Regions from separate parts of the Kribbella sp. NPDC050241 genome, predicted to be linked through region 2. Evidence: predicted binding sites of a transcription regulator. Region 2 holds the regulator's gene; each other region holds the start of a gene.
The links. Region 2 encodes HrcA, which represses chaperone genes, less so after heat shock. Its sites were predicted from a motif close to TTGGCACTCGNNNNNNNCGAGTGCCAA; they were not measured.
Positions count from the first base shown of each region.

Region 1: a site for HrcA is predicted at 2,172-2,198, ahead of groES (co-chaperone GroES). Genes of this name have one in related genera too.
Region 3: a site for HrcA is predicted at 3,291-3,317, ahead of groL (chaperonin GroEL). Genes of this name have one in related genera too.

Region 1 covers NZ_JBITJE010000003.1:248,673-252,688, reverse strand. Annotated here, with positions in the region: gene ACIBG5_RS15755 (methyltransferase domain-containing protein) at 266-1,426, opposite strand; gene ACIBG5_RS15750 (peptidoglycan-binding protein) at 1,436-2,047, opposite strand; gene groES (co-chaperone GroES) at 2,330-2,626, shown strand; gene groL (chaperonin GroEL) at 2,755-4,016, shown strand, end outside.
Region 2 covers NZ_JBITJE010000007.1:110,962-114,977, forward strand. Annotated here, with positions in the region: gene dnaJ (molecular chaperone DnaJ) at 1-903, opposite strand, end outside; gene hrcA (heat-inducible transcriptional repressor HrcA) at 933-1,955, opposite strand; gene ACIBG5_RS29515 (Gfo/Idh/MocA family protein) at 2,075-3,178, opposite strand; gene ACIBG5_RS29520 (ThuA domain-containing protein) at 3,163-3,804, opposite strand; gene ACIBG5_RS29525 (MBL fold metallo-hydrolase) at 3,967-4,016, shown strand, end outside.
Region 3 covers NZ_JBITJE010000003.1:202,391-206,406, forward strand. Annotated here, with positions in the region: gene ACIBG5_RS15535 (hypothetical protein) at 1-247, shown strand, start outside; gene ACIBG5_RS15540 (ribonuclease domain-containing protein) at 166-336, shown strand; gene ACIBG5_RS15545 (glycoside hydrolase family 6 protein) at 409-1,392, shown strand; gene groL (chaperonin GroEL) at 1,483-3,108, opposite strand; gene ACIBG5_RS15555 (hypothetical protein) at 3,342-3,905, shown strand; gene ACIBG5_RS15560 (MmcQ/YjbR family DNA-binding protein) at 3,924-4,016, opposite strand, start outside.

The DNA of each region.
Region 1 (4,016 bases), on a different contig from region 2:
CAGACCGGACGTCGCCCGTTTAGTGGCGGATCCCCGGGGAGTGCAGCAGCAGACGCAGCACCTCGCCTACCGGCAGGTCGCCCGGGGACCCGCTCGCGAGATCGATCATATGTTCGAATGCACTCACAATGCAAGTCCGGCCCGAAGGGAGTTCACAGCATGCCAGCCAGCAAGGACAGACTCCGATGGGAGGGCCTCCCGGAGCCCGTGCGTGCGCTGATCGAGGAGTACAAGCAGGGCCTGGGCCTGGCAGCGCTCGAATGGCTCAGGGCTCGATCTTGACCCGGCCGCAGGAGTAGGCGACGGCGTCGCGACCAATGCGCGTGATGATCAGCGTGGCGGACTCCGAGCCCTTCGGAGCGAGCTTCTTCCGGAGCTGGGCCGGGTCGACGTCCACCCCGCGCTTCTTGATCTCGAGCGTGCCGATGCCCTGCGTGCGGACCCAGGATCGCAGTGCCTTCTCCTTGTACGGCAGCTCCTCCACCACCTCGTACGCCGACGCGAGCGGGGTCGGCACGAGCTTCGGTGCGGTGACGTACGCGATCCGCGGGTCGAGCAGCCACCCGTCAACCGCAGCGGCCACCGCGGTCACCAGACCGGCCCGCACAACGGCACCATCCGGCTCATAGATGAACCGCTCGACCGGACCGCTCTCAGCCTCGGGCGCATCCGCCACACTCACGCCACTGGGTAGCAACGTCGCCCGCCGCGGGGTGCCGGTGTACAGCGCCCCGGACCACAGCGCGGCCTCCTTCACCTCACCGGCGTCGGAGATCCACTCCGCCTCGACGCCCTCGGGTACGGCGTCGTGCGGGATGCCAGGCGCGACCTTCACGCAGGCAGTGCGCTGCAAGAGCTCGGCGACAAAGGTCCACGGCGGTGAGTAGGCATTGTGGTCGAACACGCGTCGACCATCAGCGCGTCGAGCGGGGTCCGCGAACACGACGTCGTATGGCGTGAGCTCGGTGGACTCGGCGTCGCCGACCATGACCTCACCGGGCAGACCGAGCGCGGCCAGGTTGGCGCGGGCTGTAGCTGCGGTCTCCGGGTCGCGTTCGACGCCGGTGACCCGTAGACCGGCGCGGGCCGCACTGATCAGGTCGCCACCGATCCCGCAGCCCAGGTCGACCACACTGCTGCCCGGCAACGCCGCCGCGATGCGTGCGGCCCGGTGCGTGCCGACCGTGGTCCTGGTGGCCTGCTCCAGACCGTCCGGGGTGAAGTACATCCGGGCCGCATCCGCTCCGAACTTGGCGACCGCCCGGTGCCGCAGCGATGCCTGAGTGACCGCGATCGTCACAAGCGTCGCGTCGTACCTGCGCCGCAGCCTCTCGACCAGTTGCAGCTCCTTGCCGGGCTGGTACGCCGCACAGGCCTCAGCGAGCACCTCGGCGCCCGACCCGTCCAGCAACGCGGTGACAGTCACCCACACACCCTAGAGCGGGCTCGAGCAGCTCCTGCTCCAGCTGTTGGTGGCGGAGGAGTAGAGGCGCCAGTTCATGGCCGCGCGGGTCTTGGGGCCGTAGATGCCGTCCACCACGAGCTTGTGCTTGCGCTGCACCGTCTTGACCACTGCACGGGTGTTGCTGCCGTAGATGCCGTCGACTGCGAGGTGGGTGCCGTAGCAGAAGTTCAGGTTGCGCTGCAGGACCTGGATGGCGGTGTCGGGGTCGCCGTACACGGTGGAACCGCGGTGTGGGTCGTCGCCGTACATGAGGTTGCAGGTGGTGCTCTTGCTCGCGTAGATCGACGGCATCGGGATGCCCCAGCTGCTGTTGACCGGCACCAGGATGGCCGCGCGGCACTGTGGCAGTGCGGCCGCGGCCTTGGTCTCTGCCTCGGCGGAGGTGCGGGTCGGGTCGGTCGACTGATCGGCCGGAGCCTGCTCCGCCGGCTGATCTGCGGCGGGAGCTCCAACGCTCGGGGTGGCCGGCTGGTCCTTCGACGCTCCGGCGGCGACCGCTCCGACGGCCACCACGCCCACTGCGGCAAGGACCGCGATCGTGCGCCCGGACAGGTTGGGTAGAGACGGGAAGCTGATGGCCATGGTCTCTCCTCGGACCCGGTGGGAAGCCCTCCTGGGGAAACGGTCGCACGGCGACCGGGGTCAGGCCCAGCGTTCGGCCACAATCCGTACCCGGCCGGTCACAGACTCCGCCGACAGAGGAAGTCTGGCACTCGAGTTGACCGAGTGCTAATCGCGGCCTAGATTCGGTGTTGGCACTCTCCACCCGAGGGTGCCAGCGGTCCGGCCTCTGACCCCCGCGACGGCAGGGGAGCGCGACCACCCTGAACTGCAGACAAGCAAATCGACCGTGGAGGTCAGCAAGTGTCGGTCACGATCAAGCCGCTCGAGGACCGCGTCCTCGTCGCGCCGCTCGAAGCCGAGCAGACCACGAAGTCCGGCCTGGTGATCCCGGACACCGCCAAGGAGAAGCCCCAGGAGGGCGAGATCCTCGCCGTCGGCCCCGGCCGCATCGACGACAACGGCAACCGCGTCCCGCTGGACGTCGCCGTCGGCGACAAGGTCATCTACTCCAAGTACGGCGGCACCGAGGTCAAGTACGACGGCCAGGACTACCTGATCCTGGGCGCCCGCGACATCCTCGCAGTCGTCAGCAAGTGACGGCCGCTCGCTGTTCCTGACTGACACCGCCCTGGTGCCCTCCCGGCGCCGGGGCGGAGTCGGTCCGGGGCAGCGAGCTCGGAACTGCTGTTACGAAGCGCGAATTTCAGAGAGGGACTGGATTTTTCATGCCGAAGATCCTCGAGTTCGACGAGAACGCTCGGCGCGCGCTGGAGCGCGGCGTCGACAAGCTCGCGAACACGGTGAAGGTGACGCTGGGGCCGAAGGGCCGCTACGTCGTCCTGGACAAGAAGTGGGGCGCCCCGACCATCACCAACGACGGTGTCACCGTCGCCCGTGAGGTCGAGCTGGACGACCCGTTCGAGAACCTTGGTGCGCAGTTGGCCAAGGAGGTCGCCACCAAGACCAACGACATCGCCGGTGACGGCACCACCACCGCGACGGTGCTGGCGCAGGCACTGGTGCACGAGGGCCTGCGGGCCGTCGCGGCCGGGGTCAACCCGATGGGCCTGAAGAAGGGCATCGAGGCGGCCGTCGAGGCCGTGTCGGCCAAGCTGATCGAGACCGCGCGGCCGGTCGACGACAAGGGCGACATGGCCCACGTCGCCACCATCTCCGCCCGGGACGCCGAGATCGGCGCCCTGATCGCGGACGCGTTCGACAAGGTCGGCAAGGACGGTGTGATCACCGTCGAGGAGTCGAACACCTTCGGGACCGAGCTCGAGTTCACCGAGGGCATGCAGTTCGACAAGGGCTTCATCTCGCCGTACTTCATCACCGACGCCGAGGCCGGCGAAGCGGTGCTGGAGGACCCGTACATCCTGATCCACCAGGGCAAGGTCTCCGCGATCGCGGACCTGCTGCCGCTGCTGGAGAAGGTCGTACAGTCCGGCAAGACCCTGCTGATCATCGCCGAGGACGTCGAGGCCGAGGCCCTGTCCACCCTCGTGGTCAACAAGATCCGCGGCAACTTCACCTCCGTCGCCGTCAAGGCGCCGGGCTTCGGTGACCGCCGCAAGGCGATGCTGGAGGACCTGGCCGCGCTGACCGGCGCGCAGGTCGTTGCTCCGGAGGTCGGGCTGAAGCTGGACCAGGTCGGTCTGGAGGTGCTCGGTTCGGCGCGCCGGATCGTGGTCTCCAAGGACAACACCACGGTGGTCGACGGCGCCGGCAAGTCCGACGACATCGACGGCCGGGTGAACCAGATCAAGGCCGAGATCGAGCGCACCGACTCCGACTGGGACCGCGAGAAGCTGCAGGAGCGGCTGGCCAAGCTGGCCGGTGGCGTCTGCGTGATCAAGGTCGGCGCGGCCACCGAGGTCGAGCTGAAGGAGAAGAAGCACCGGATCGAGGACGCTGTGTCCGCGACCCGGGCCGCGATCGAGGAGGGCATCGTCGCCGGCGGCGGCTCCGCCCTCGTGCACGCGGC
Region 2 (4,016 bases):
GCCGGGCCGGATCTCCAGTGGCGTGGTCTCGCCCTCCAGCGTGGGCAGGTCGATCGTGGTGCCGAGCGCGGCCGCCGTCATCGGCAGCGTCACCGTGCAGTGCAGGTCGTCGCCGTTGCGGGTGAAGATGTCGTGCGGCTCGACCTCGATCTCGACGTACAGGTCGCCGGCCGGGCCGCCGCCGGGGCCGACCTCGCCCTGGCCGGACAGCTGCACCCGGGTGCCGCTGTCGACGCCACCGGGGATCTTGACCGTGACGGTGCGGCGGGACCGGACCCGGCCGTCGCCGGCGCACTCGACGCACGGGTTCGGGATCGTCGTACCGAAGCCGCGGCAGTTCGGGCACGGCCGCATGGTGCGGACCTCGCCGAGGAACGACCGCTGGGTGTGGGTGACCTCGCCGCGACCGTGGCAGATCTCGCAGGTGACCGGCTCGGAGCCCGCCGCCGCTCCCGAACCCGAACAGGTCGGGCACAGTACGGCGGTGTCGACCTTCAGCTCCCGGGTGGTGCCGAACGCGGCCTCGGCCAGGTCGATCCGCAGCGGGATCAGCGCGTCCTGGCCGCGCCGGGTCCGCGGCCGCGGCCCGCGGGTGGCCCCGCCGGTCTGGCCGAAGAAGGCGTCCATGATGTCGGTGAACGTGAAGGCCTGGCCGAAGCCCGCGCCGCCCGGGCCGGCGCCCGCGGTCGCGAACGGGTCACCGCCGAGATCGTGCAGCTGCCGCTTCTGCGGGTCGCTCAGCACCTGGAAGGCGCGGCCGATCTCCTGGAACTTGTGGTGGGCGTCCTCGGAGTCGTTCACGTCCGGGTGGTACTGGCGTGCCAGCTTGCGGTACGCCTTCTTGATCTCGTCCGGCGTCGCGTCGCGGCTGACGCCCAGGACGGCGTAGTAATCGGTGCTCATACTCCAGACCAGGGGTTGGGTTCAGTCATTTAGGAGTCCGCCAATATCTGGCTGACGTAGCGCGCGACGGCCCTCACGGCGCCCATCGTGCTCGGATAGTCCATGTGGGTCGGGCCGACGATGCCGAGCGTGGCCAGCGCCTCCGACTTTGACCCGTAGCCGGTCGCGACCACCGAGGTGGTGGCCAGTTCCTCGAACGGGTTCTCGTGCCCGATGCGGACCGTCAGGGTCTGCGGGTTGGTGGCCTCGCCGAGGAGCTTGAGCAGAATGACGTGCTCCTCCAGCGCCTCCAGCACCGGCTTCACGTTCCGCTCGAAGTCGTCGCCGTACCGGGTCAGGTTGGCGGCGCCGCCGACGGCGATCCGCTGCTCGCCGACCTCGTCGGTGAACGTCTCCAGCAGCGTCGTCACGATCGCCGCGACCAGTGGCCGGTCCGCCGGGGCGAACAGGTCGGTGACCGCGGCCAGGGACGTGGTGGCCTCGGTCAGCCGCTGCCCGGATAGTGCGGTGTTCAGCCGCGACCGCAGGTCGGCGATCAGTTGCTCGTCGACGTCGTTCGTCTGCTCGACGATCCGCTGCTCGACCCGGCCGGTGCTGGTGATCAGCACCAGCAGCAGCCGGCGCGGGGTCATCGTGACGACCTCGATGTGCCGGACGCTGGAACGGTTGAGCGACGGGTACTGCACGATCGCCACCTGGCGGGTGATCTGGGCCAGCAGCCGGACAGTACGGCGTACGACGTCGTCCAGGTCGACCGCGCCGGCCAGGAACGAGGTGATCGCCTTCTTCTCGGCCGGCGACAGCGTCTTGACCGTGCTCAGCTTGTCCACGAACAGCCGGTAGCCCGCGTCGGTCGGGATCCGGCCAGCGCTGGTGTGCGGCTGGGTGATGTACCCCTCCTCCTCCAGCGCAGCCATGTCGTTACGCACGGTTGCCGGCGACACCCCGAGGTTGTGCCGGTCCACCAGCGTCTTCGAGCCGACCGGCTCATGGGTCGCCACGTAGTCCTCGACGATGGCGCGGAGAACATCCAGCTTGCGATCGTCCAGCACGCGCACCACCTCCCTCGCCTCGACGTACGACTCAGTGACCCTTGGCACTCAGCTGAAACGAGTGCCAGTCTACCGAGCCGTAGTAGCTCGCACCGACGCGTGACGGCGTGGGACGGGTCTCAGGCGAGCTCGGGGGACGCTCCCAACGGTACGGCGGCGGGCCGGGTGGCTGTGCTCGCGACATCCACGGGCTGGTCCTGGGCAGCCGCTTCGAGCAAGGACTCGAGTACGTCGAGCACGTGGTAGGCCAGTGCACCGTCGGCCCGGTGCGGCTGACCTGTGCGGACAGCACGAGCCATGTCCGCGACCCCGACGCCCCGGCCGGCTCCGGCGTACCCACCGGCGACCGGGACCTCGGTCCAGTCGCGGTTGGCCGTGGTAGCGATCTCGACCTTGCCATCGAACCCGTTCGGGTCGGGTACCGACAGGCTGCCCTCGGTCCCGTGCACCTCGATCCGCGGCAACCGCGCGGCCCAGATGTCGAACGACATCAGCACCGTGGTCAGCGCACCCGACTCGTGCTCCAGTACGCCGGTCACGTGCGTCGGCACCTGGACCGGGAAGGTCTCGCCGGCTCGCGGACCGGTGTGAATCTTCCGCTCCTGCTTCGACTGACCGGCCCGGGCGGTGACGCGTCGGACCGGACCGAGCAAGGTCACCAGGCTCGTCACGTAGTACGGACCCATGTCGAGGACCGGACCGCCGCCGGGCTGGTAGTAGAACTCCGGCGCCGGGTGCCACAGCTCGTGCCCGGGCGTGAAAAACGATGCCGTGGCAGCCGTCGGTACGCCGATGTCGCCGCGGTCAATGACAGCCCGGGCGGTCTGGGTACCAGTGCCGAGCACAGTGTCCGGCGCGCAGCCGACGCGGAGGTTGTTCGCGGCGGCGTACTTGAGCAGCGGCTCCGCCTCGGCCCGGTCCACGGCCAGCGGCTTCTCGCCGTACACGTGCTTGCCGGCTTCGAGCGCGGCGTGGTGCACGGGCGCGTGGGCGGCGGGGATGGTCAGGTTCAGCACGATCTCGACGTCGTCCGCGGCGTACAGCTCGTCCGGGGACAGCGCGCGGATGGCGGGGTTGCCGTCGGCGATCGCCTGCGCGCGGCTGATGTCCAGGTCGGCGACCGCGACCACATCGACGCCAGGCAGCTTGGCCAGATGGTCGAGGTAGGTGCCGGAGATGACGCCCGTACCGACGATGCCGATGCCCGTCACTTGCTCGCCCACAGCAGCCCCCGCTCGACGATGGTCCGTACCTCAGGTACTTCGAGGTCGTCCAGCTTGTGGCCGACGGTGCAGACGAAGACCTTGCCCGCGCCCCAGGTCCGGGTCCAGACGGCCGGCATCACGGCACCCTCGATCCACGGGTAGTCCGGATGCGAGCGGAACGTCGTCGTGGCGAGCACGGTGTTGGTCGGGTCGTAGTGCACGTAGTACTGCTCGGTGTGGACGTCGAAGTGGGTGATGCCCTCGACGATCGGGTGTTCGGCGACGACGTCGACGCGGTAGTCGGTGAAGCCGTGCGGATGCGAGATGAACTGCCCGCCGGTGATGAAGCTGTAGTCGGCGTTGGCCCGGAACGAGTCGACGATGCCGCCGTGCCAGCCCGCGAACCCGGTACCGCGGCGGATCGCGGCCTCCAGGCCCTTGAAGTGGTCGGCGTCGATCTCGCTCATCGTGACGCACTGCAGCACCAGGTCGGTGCCGTCCAGGTCGAGGTAGCTCTCGGTGCTGTCCGAGACGGTGACCTCGTAACCGTTCTCTTCCAGGAACGGGATGAACAGGTCGGTCGCCTCGACCGGCGAGTGCCCTTCCCAGCCGCCCCGGACCACCAGTGCACGTCGTGTCGTCACGCCGACCGCCCTTCGAAAGTTTCGCTGCCGAGTTCGGAACCGTTGCGAACCGCCACCGTGACCCTAGGCGCCGCCCGACCGCCCTTCAAGTGCGATTCCGTCCCCTGGATGCGACGGGACCGGTGGTCGGAGGAGATGTACACAGCAAGTAATCTCGCTCCCATGAGTACGTGGGCCGAAGTCGGCGATCGTTGCTGGGTCCGCCGGTACGA
Region 3 (4,016 bases), on a different contig from region 2:
ACCGACGCACTCCCAGACCATCCCTGCGCAGTCCGTCGCCGCCATTGCGGACTGTGCGCTCAGTTCGTTGCCTTCGCAGGCCTCCGACACGCTCGAACTCATCCACTCCGGTGGGCCGTTCCCGTACTCCCAGGACGGCACCGTGTTCCAGAACCGGGAGGCATCCTGCCGGACGAGTCGACCGGCTACTACCACGAGTACACCGTCAAGACGCCTGGATCGCCCGACCGCGGCGCGCGCCGGCTGATCGGCGGCGGCGCGACCACCGACCCCGCGCATGTCTACGACACCGCCGACCACTACGCGTCGTTCTGCGAGGTCGACGAAGAGAGCTAGTCCCCACTCCGACGGTAGTGTCATCGACACGTTGAGTAACCATCCCGCCCTTGACGGAAGGACTCATCCACGATGTCGACCCTGCGCACGGTCGTGATCGGCCTGCTCGCCGTCGGACTGGTCGCCGGCGGCCGGCCCGCACCCGGGCTGGCCGTTGCGACCGGCAACCCACTGAAGCTGACCAGCGGTTTCTACGTCGATCCGGATTCCAGCGCGGCCAGCTACGTACGGCGGCACCCGGGTGCGACCGAGATCAAGACCAAGATCGCGGACCAGGCGGGTGCGCGGTGGTTCGGTCGTACGAGCGGTGACGTCAAGCAGGCTGTGACGGCGTACACCGCGGCCGCCGACAGGCTGGACAAGCTGCCGGTGCTTGTCGCGGGCAACATCTCGGGCCGCGACTGCGGTGGTCGCTGGAGTGGCGGGGCCGAGTCGCCATCGGCGTACCGGACCTGGATCAGCCAGTTCTCCGACGGGATCGGTGCCCGGCCGGCGATCGTGGTGATCGAGCCTGACGCGCTGGCACGGCTCGACTGTCTGCCGGCGAAGGACCGGCCGGCGCGGATCGCGCTGCTCAAGTACGCCGCCAACCAGTTCGCGACGCAGAACCCGAACACCTGGGCCTACATGGACGCCGGTACGGCGACCACGCTCGAGACCAAGGAGATGGCACGGCGGCTGCGGCTGGTCGACATCGGCAAGATCCGCGGCTTTGCGCTGAACACGTCGAACTACTACACGACCGAGGAATCTGCGGCGAAGGGCACCGCGATCAAGGCGGCGCTTGGCGGCGCCGGTGAGTTCGTCATCGACACCAGCCGCAATGGCAACGGCTCCAACGGCACGTGGTGCAACCCCACCGGCCGAAAGCTGGGCGCCCCGACTCAGGTTGGCGCCGCACCAGACGAGTCCACCCCCACAACCAGCACACCCGCCGATCTGCTGCTCTGGCTCACCACACCCGGAACCTCCGACGGGCTCTGCGGACTCACCCCGACCGTCCCTCTCGGCACCTTCTCCCCCGTCCTCGCCACCCACCTGATCACCGGCACCTGACACACAACCCCCCACCGACAACGGAAAGCGGTCCCGGGTGGGGACCCGGGACCGCTTTTGTCCTGCTTATATGCCGTCGGACTTCCTAGCTCAGAAGTCCATGCCGCCCATGTCGGGCGCGCCACCCGGAGCGGCCGAGGCCTTCTCCGGCTTGTCGGCGATGACGGCCTCGGTGGTGAGGAACAGGGCCGCGATCGACGCCGCGTTCTGCAGCGCCGAGCGAGTCACCTTGGCCGGGTCGATGATGCCGGTCGCGATCAGGTCGACGTACTCGCCGGTCGCGGCGTTCAGGCCGTGTCCGGTCGGGAGGTTGCGGACCTTCTCCACCACGACGCCGCCCTCGAGGCCGGCGTTGATCGCGATCTGCTTCAGCGGGGCCTCGACGGCGTGGCGCACGATCTGCGCTCCGGTCGCCTCGTCACCCTCGAGCTCCAGCTTCTCGAACGCCGCCACGGACGCCTGCAGCAGAGCCACGCCGCCACCGGCGACGATGCCCTCCTCGACGGCCGCCTTCGCGTTGCGAACAGCGTCCTCGATGCGGTGCTTGCGCTCCTTCAGCTCGACCTCGGTGGCCGCGCCGACCTTGATCACCGCAACGCCACCGGCCAGCTTGGCCAGCCGCTCCTGCAGCTTCTCGCGGTCGTAGTCGGAGTCCGACTTCTCGATCTCGGCGCGGATCTGGTTCACCCGGCCGGAGATCTGGTCGGCGTCACCCTCGCCCTCGACGATGGTCGTCTCGTCCTTGGTGACGACGATCTTGCGGGCCTGGCCGAGCAGCTCCAGGTCGACGGAGTCCAGCTTGAGGCCGACCTCCTCCGAGATGACCTCGCCGCCGGTGAGGACGGCGATGTCGACCAGCATGGCCTTGCGGCGGTCACCGAAGCCCGGCGCCTTGACGGCGACGGCCTTGAAGGTGCCCTTGATCTTGTTGACGACCAGGGTGGCCAGCGCCTCGCCCTCGATGTCCTCGGCGATGATGGCCAGGGCCTTGCCGGTCTGCATGACCTTCTCCAGCACCGGGACCAGGTCCTTGATGCTCGAGATCTTGCTGTTGACGATCAGGATGTACGGGTCGTCCAGGACCGCTTCCATCCGCTCCGTGTCAGTCACGAAGTACGGCGAGATGTAGCCCTTGTCGAAGCGCATACCCTCGGTGAGCTCGAGCTCGAGGCCGAAGGTGTTGCTCTCCTCGACGGTGATGACGCCTTCCTTGCCGACCTTGTCCATCGCCTCGGCGATGATCTGGCCGACCTGGTTGTCAGCGGCCGAGATGGACGCGGTCGACGCGATCTGCTCGCGGGTCTCGACGTCCTTGGCCAGCTTGAGCAGCTGCTCGCTGACCGCCTCGGTCGCCTTCTCGATGCCCTTCTTCAGGCCCATCGGGTTGGCGCCGGCGGCGACGTTGCGCAGTCCCTCGCGGACGAGAGCCTGAGCCAGCACGGTGGCGGTGGTAGTGCCGTCACCCGCGACGTCGTCGGTCTTCTTGGCAACTTCCTTGACGAGCTCGGCCCCGATCTTCTCGTACGGGTCCTCGAGCTCGATCTCCTTGGCGATCGAGACACCGTCGTTGGTGATCGTGGGGGCGCCCCACTTCTTCTCCAGGACGACGTTGCGGCCCTTCGGGCCAAGCGTCACCTTGACGGCATCGGCGAGGGTGTTCATACCCCGCTCGAGGCCGCGGCGCGCCTCTTCGTTGAAAGAAATCAGCTTGGGCATTCTCCGCGAGTCCTCCCGCGTCGAGTCTTGGTGGTTCAGCCGGCCGGATGCCCGCGACGGACGGCACCGGCAGCGTGGCGGTCACGTCCCGCCACAGTCCCAGCACCTCATCGAGGCCGTCTTCTGTCCCACTCCACGAGCACGAGCCTTATCACTCTCACCCATGGAGTGCTAACCAAGTATTAGCACTCGCCCCAAACGAGTGCAAGCCAGCCCCTCGCTACCGTAAGCGCATGGTGGAGGTGCGACCGGCGGGTCCGGACTCGTGGCGGGACGTGGCAACGGTGATGGGTGAGCGCGGCGATCCGTCGCGCTGCCTGTGCCAGTATTTCCGTCTCCGCGGCCGTGCCTGGTCCGACGCCACCCCGGACGAGAATCGCCAGGGCTTGCGCTCCCAGGTATGTCACGGTGAGCGACCACCCGGCGTCCTTGCGTACGACGGCGATACGCCGATCGGCTGGTGTGCAGTCGCCCGACGTACGTCGTACCCACGGGTCCTGGCCTCACCCCACTGGCGGACGGATCACCCCGACTCGTGGGTGATCACCTGCTTCGTCGTACCGGTCGGGAAGCGCCGGAAGGGCGTTGCGGGTGAACTGGCGGCCGGCGCCGTCGCCATGGCCCGCGAGTACGCCGCTCCGTCCGTGGAGGGCTGCGCGGTCGACACCACACTGGCCGGCCGCACTCCGTCAGCGGATCTCTACCGCGGCCCGCTGTCCGTCTTCCTGGACGCCGGCTTCACCGAGGTGAGCCGCACCAGCCCGCAGTGGGTCCTGGTCCGCAAGCTCCTCGACTAGACCCTGGACTCGAGTCGACTAGACCTTGGACTCGAGTTGGGCGACCAGGAACTTCGGTGCGGTCAGGCGCCAGGCCTCGGTGATCAACTCCTGCACCTCGTCGTCGTCAGC